Regions from separate parts of the Xanthomonas arboricola pv. juglandis genome, predicted to be linked through region 1. Evidence: predicted binding sites of a transcription regulator. Region 1 holds the regulator's gene; the other holds the start of a gene.
The links. Region 1 encodes FliA, which starts transcription of late flagellar genes. Its sites were predicted from a motif close to TAAAGTTTNNCNNNCNNNGGCCGATAA; they were not measured.

Region 1 (3,185 bases):
CAGCGCGACCGCGCCCTGGCCGCCCAGCTCAACTGGTTGCGCGCCGCGCACCAGGTCACCTCGTTGCTGGTGCTGCCTGCCAACGCGCACTTTTCCGACCTCGACGAGGTCGTGCGCCGCTTCGCCCACGCCAAGCCCCAGGGCGTGGTGCTGACCAAACTTGACGAGACCGGCCGCTTCGGTAGTGCGCTGTCGGTCGTCGTCGATCACCAAATGCCCATCACCTGGGTGACTGACGGACAGCGGGTCCCCGACGACCTGCACCGCGCCAATGCCGCCAGTCTCGTTCTTCGCCTTGAAGATTTGCGGCGCGCTGCCGATAAGCCCTGTACTCCGGAGCACAACCATGCAGTCGCGTGAATACGCCAAGCTGACCAACGCCTTCCCCCTGTCGGCGACCCGTCCCGAGCCCCTGGGCCCGGTGCGCACCATTGCCGTGACCGGTGGCAAGGGCGGCGTGGGTAAAACCAACATCTCCGCCAACCTGGCCGTGGCGCTGGCCGACATGGGCAAGCGCACCCTGCTGCTGGACGCCGACCTGGGCCTGGCCAACCTGGACGTGGTGCTGGGACTGTCGCCCAAGTACACCCTGGCCGACCTGATCGCCGGCCGCTGCACGCTGGATGAAGTGATCATCGAAGGCCCCGGCGGCGTGCTGGTGGTCCCGGCCGCCTCCGGCCGCCGCCACATGGCCGAACTGGCCCCGGCCCAGCACATCGGCCTGGTCAACGTGTTCTCCGAGCTGGAGCGCGACCTGGACGTGATGGTCATCGACACCGCCGCCGGCATCACCGACAGCGTGCTGACCTTCTGCCAGGCCGCCCAGGACACCGTGGTGGTGGTCTGCGACGAGCCGGCCTCGATCACCGACGCCTATGCGCTGATCAAGGTGCTCTCGCGCGAACGCGGCGTGGACCGCCTGCAGATCATCGCCAACATGGTGCGCGACCCCAACGAGGGCCGCCTGCTGTACGACAAGCTGTCGCGGGTCTGCGAAAAATTCCTCGGCGACGTGTCGCTGAACTACCTCGGCCACGTGCCGCAGGACGACTGGTTGCGCCTGTCGGTGCAGCGCCAGCAGCCGGTCATCAAGGCCTACCCCGCCAGTCCGTCGGCGCAGGCCATTGCAGAAATCGCTCGCCGTACCTCGCGCTGGCAGGCCCCCACCGTGCCGCGCGGCAACGTCGAGTTCTTCGTCGAACGCATCATCCAACGGGGAGTGGCCGCATGAGCACCGCTACCGCAACCACGGCCAGCGCGCAGTACCGCGCCGTGCAGCGCAACAACGCCAACGACATCGTCACCCAGCACGCCGACCTGGTGCGCCGCATCGCCCACCATCTGGCCGCGCGCCTGCCGGCGAGCGTGGAAGTGGACGATCTGATCCAGGCCGGCATGATCGGCTTGATCGAAGCCTCGCGCAGTTACGACTCCGAACAGGGCGCCTCGTTCGAGACCTATGCCTCGATCCGCATCCGCGGCTCGATGATCGACGAAATCCGGCGTGGCGACTGGGTGCCGCGCTCGGTGCACCGCCGCGCACGCGACGCCGCCGCCGCCGTGCGCAAGATCGAACAGCACACCGGCCGCGCCGCCGCCGCCACCGAAGTGGCCGCCGCGATGGAGATGCCGCTGCCCGACTACCTGCGTCTGATGGAAGATGCCGCCCGCGGCCAGGTGCTGAGCCTGGAGTCACGGATCGAGGATCACGGCGAGCTGGACACCACCGCCAAGGGCGGCCCCAATCCGCAGCAGATGATGGAGCGTGGCGAATTCGGCCGCGAGCTGGGCAAGGCCATCGGCCAGTTGCCCGAGCGCGAGCAGCTGGTGCTGTCGCTGTACTACGAACAGGAATTGAACCTGAAAGAAATCGGCGCCGTGCTCGGTGTCAGCGAATCGCGCGTCTGCCAGATCCATGGCCAGGCGGTGGTGCGTCTGCGCGGCCGCCTCAAGGTCTTCGAACTGGCCGATGCCGGTGTCGAAATTGACGAATGATTTTTTCGCGCATTTTTTAGTGTTAGGAGCTTGATGTGAACAAGAACATGCGGATTTTGATCGTGGACGACTTCTCGACGATGCGACGTATCGTCAAGAATCTGTTGGGCGATCTGGGCTTCACCAATACCGCAGAGGCCGAAGACGGCAACAGCGCATTGGCGGCGTTGCGGGCCGGCCCGTTCGATTTCGTGGTCACCGACTGGAACATGCCCGGCATGACCGGCATCGACCTGCTGCGCAACATCCGCGCCGACGCCAAGCTCAAGCACCTGCCGGTGATGATGGTGACCGCCGAAGCCAAGCGCGAGCAGATCATCGAAGCGGCCCAGTGCGGCGTAAACGGCTACATCATCAAGCCGTTCACCGCACAGACGCTGGAAGAGAAGCTGGGCAAGGTGTTCGAACGTCTGGCGGCGACCGCCTGATGAACGCCACCGTGGAAGCCGATGCCGAACGTGCCGCCCTGATCGAGCGCCTGCAACACGCGCTCGATGCACTGGAAAGCGGTGACCAGGTCGCCTGGCGGCGCGAGGTGGACCACCTCGCCGCGCTGCGCACGCGCCCGATGATGCAGAGCCTGAGCCGGCTCGCGCGCGAACTCGGGCAGGCGCTGGGCGAGCTGCCCACCGTGCCCGAGGAAGCCGGCGAACTGGACGATGCCTGCTCGCGCCTGGACCACGTGGTGGAAATGACCGAGAAGGCCAGCCATCGCACGCTGGACCTGGTCGAGGAATGCCGCGAGCTGGCCAACCAGCTGCGCGACGGTGGCCTGAACCAGGACCAGGGCGCGCTAATGGACAAGATGCGCCATAACCTGACCGAGCTGTCGCTGGCGCAGAGCTACCAGGACCTGAGCGGCCAGATCATCCGTCGCGTGGCCGGCATCGTGCGGCGCGTGCACGAGGGCTTCGGTGCACTCGGCCTGCCGCCGAAGAATCCCGAGCCGAAGAAAGACGACGGCGGTCTTGCCGGTCCTGCAGTCAAGGGCCTGGACCGTCACGCGGTGTCGCAGGACGACGCCGACGACCTGCTGTCCGGATTGGGGCTGTAACCATGAGTGCTGTTCCAGACGATATTGCTGCCGATTTCATTGTCGAGGCCCAGGAAATCCTGGATCGCCTCGGCGAACAGCTGGTGTCGCTGGAACAGGCACCGGACGAAGCCGACCAGCTCAACGCGGTGTTCCG
Region 2 (3,185 bases), 1.6 Mb from region 1:
GCGCGTTGCCCGGCTTCGCGGGCCTGCAACGCCAGTTGCGCGGTCTCGCTGCGGCGGCGCAGCTCGGCGGTTTCCGCGCCACGGCGTGCATCTTCATAACGCGCCTGCAGGCGCAGCATCACGGTGTCACGCTGGCGATCCAGGCTCTGCGCGCGCAGCGTGTTGGCGCGCTGCAGTTCCTGGTAGGCCTCGGCATGCCGCCCCTCCGCTGCCAGTGCCTGGGCAATGGCATCGAGCAGTCGCGCGCGCCGCACCAACGGCAGATTGGGATCGTCCGCTGCCCGGGCCGCGATGATCTCCATGCCGAGGCTGCCGGACTTGAGCGCGGTCAATGCCCGCAACAACACCGCATGGCAGGCGGCCACGCGGCCGACATTGCCCTGGCGTTGCATCAACGGCAGCGCCTCGCGCGCCATTGCCAGTGCCGCGGTGGCATCGCCGGCGTCGATCAGCACCTCGCTGGCGCTGGTCAATGCCGCGGCCACGCCGGCCTGATCGCCCAGCTCGCGGCTGAGCGCCAGCGCGCGCCTGAAATGCAGCAGCGACGCGTCCGGCTGCTGCGCTGCCAGCGAGGTGCCGTATTCGTATTCGATCAGGCTGCGCTGGAAGCGTGCCGGCTGGCCGCGCAGGCGCGCCAGGGCGCGCTGCAGATAGTCCTCGGCATCGTTGTCTTCCGCCGAACGGCCACCCACCCGGCTGGCCAGAGAGCCGAGCTGGGTCAAGGCATCCAGCTCCAGGCTCAAGTTGTGTTCGCGCACTGCACACTGGTAGCTGGCCTGCGCCGCGTTCCAGGCCTCGTCGCTGCTGCCGGAGGCGAGCATGCTCCACATGTCGACCGCTTCGATCTCGCACAGCAGATCGTTGCGCCCCAGCGCGCGCGCTTGCTGACGCAGCGCTTCCAGCCGCGCCAGCATGCCGCGGTTGGGGCTCTCGCGCACATCGCTGAGCGCCTGCACGATCGCCAGCCACAGCTGCGCCTGCGCCGCGTTGCCGCGCACCCGTTCCAGCAGCGCATGCGCCTGGGCCAGGGCTGTCTGGCGGCGCTCGGTCTCTTCCAGCGAAATCAGCACCCGCGCCTGCGCGAGCGAAGCCCAGAACTGCGCATCGGCGTCGCCATCGCTGCGGGCACGCTCGAACGCAGCCTGGGCGGCCTGCAAGGCGGCCCTGGGGTCGTCGATCGCGGCGGTCTCGATGCTCTTCCACGGCTGCGGCTGCGCCCACAGCGCCGCGCTGAACAGCATTGCAGCCATCCCCATGACCATGCGCCGCCAGCGTGGCGTCGCACTGCTCATCGACACCTCACGGCAACGATGAGCCACACCGCATGGCTGCCGTGCACAGCAAGCGCCGCCCGGCCCGCATCGGGTTTGCTGGTTGCTGCGGCACTCGAGCTCTCCCATGGTTGGCTGGCGGTGGAATCGGGGCGATGTCGGCGTCTGAATGACGCCACTTCGATGCAAAAACACGCGGTCATGATGACCGGCGAACACGGCAGGTCATGTGATCGCCACGCTATGCCTCAAGATCGTTAGCGGCCTGCGTGCAGCGGGCTTGAATCGGCCGGCAGATCGCATGACCGCGGCCTGCGGCCGTGCCCCTTGGCAAGCGCTGCGGCCCTGCGGGCGACCCGCGCCGTCGCGGCTGCTGCACATCGCCGCATGCAACCACCCCGCGACAGCCACGTAAACTGCGGCACGGCACCTGCTGCCGCCCCCCGGATCCTGGAGACGCCGTGACATTCCGCCTGCCCCGCCTGCTCACGCTGCTCGCCGTCGCCTTGCTGTCGGCCTGCGCCACCCAGGCGCCGCGTGCGCCACAGCGCTCCCCGGACGCGGTCAAGGCCGACATCGCGCGGCGCCTCCCGGCCACGCTGGGCGATCGCAACGGCTGGGCCGACGATGTCTACGTGGCGCTGTCCTCGCAGGGGCTGGACACCAGCGCCGAGCACATCTGCGCGGTGCTGGCGGTGACCGAGCAGGAGTCGACCTACCAGGCCAACCCGGTGGTACCCAATCTCGGCAAGATTTCGCGCGCCGAGATCGACCGCCGCGCCAGCGCGCATCACATTCCCGGCTTCATGGTCGATGCCGCCCTGCGTATCGACTCGCCCGACGGCCGCAGCTATGCCACGCGCATCGCGAGCGCGCGCACCGAGCAGGAGCTGAGCCGCATCTTCGAAGACTTCACCGGCAGCGTGCCGCTGGGCGCGCGTTTATTCGACGGGCTCAACCCGGTGCATACCGCCGGGCCGATGCAGGTCAGCATCGCGTTTGCCGAGCAGCATGCCGAGCGCTACCCGTATCCGCCCGGTGACTCGATCCGCCACGAGGTGTTCAGCCGTCGCGGCGGGCTGTGGTTCGGCACCAGGCACCTGCTCGGGTATCCAGCCAGTTACGACGCCCTGCTGTACCGCTTTGCCGACTTCAATGCCGGCTGGTACGCCAGCCGCAATGCCGCCTTCCAGGCGGCGCTGAGCAAGGCCAGCGGCATCGCGCTGACCCTGGACGGCGACCTGCTGACACCCGGCGCCGGCCTGGATGCACCCGGCGGCACCGAGCGCGCCGCACGCGCCCTGGGCAGCCAGCTGGCGATGAGCGACCGGCAGCTACGCCGCGCCCTGGAATCCGGCAATTCAGCCGATTTCGAAGACACCGCGCTGTATCGCCAGGTATTCGCGCTGGCCGAGCGCAGTGCCGGCAAGCCGCTGCCGCGCGCGGTGCTGCCCGGCATCACGCTGGAAAGCCCCAAGATCACCCGCACCCTCACCACCGCCTGGTTCGCGCAACGGGTGAACGAGCGCTGGAAGCGCTGCATGGGCAAGTAAGCGACTGGCTTGCCGCGCTGCGAGCACTGCCTGCGCTGCGCACCGCCATCTCATTCCCCGCTCAGGCGACTGGTCAGCACATCGCCGACAACAGGGCCATGTTCCACCTTGCCATCGCTACCGCGTTGATAGTTGATGCCGACCCGACACGCGGCAGGGTGCATCTCCCAGACCCAGCCATACAGGGCGCGCCCGGTGTCTGGCGGCGAGCGCAGCGGCATGTTCATGCGCAGCCCATCGTCCTGGCCTCGGTCCAGTGTGCACATGACGGTGCCGGCGCCGTCGTCTTCAGCGTCGGGGTCGACGTCGTCCACATGGGTAATGGTGGCGATGATCGCTTCGGCAGTCACCCGTTGCTGTA

Region 2: KHN93_RS03390 (GGDEF domain-containing protein) is a predicted target of FliA. The motif match lies at 1,529-1,555, and genes of this name have one in related genera.

The regions. Positions count from the first base shown of each region.
Region 1 covers NZ_HG999362.1:2,368,925-2,372,109, reverse strand. The annotation lists gene flhF (flagellar biosynthesis GTPase FlhF) at 1-360, shown strand, start outside; gene KHN93_RS10345 (MinD/ParA family protein) at 347-1,231, shown strand; gene KHN93_RS10340 (RNA polymerase sigma factor FliA) at 1,228-1,995, shown strand; gene cheY (chemotaxis response regulator CheY) at 2,031-2,423, shown strand; gene KHN93_RS10330 (protein phosphatase CheZ) at 2,423-3,049, shown strand; gene KHN93_RS10325 (chemotaxis protein CheA) at 3,052-3,185, shown strand, end outside.
Region 2 covers NZ_HG999362.1:793,847-797,031, reverse strand. The annotation lists gene KHN93_RS03390 (GGDEF domain-containing protein) at 1-1,292, opposite strand, end outside; gene KHN93_RS03385 (DUF1615 domain-containing protein) at 1,733-2,824, shown strand; gene KHN93_RS03380 (GAD-like domain-containing protein) at 2,875-3,185, opposite strand, start outside.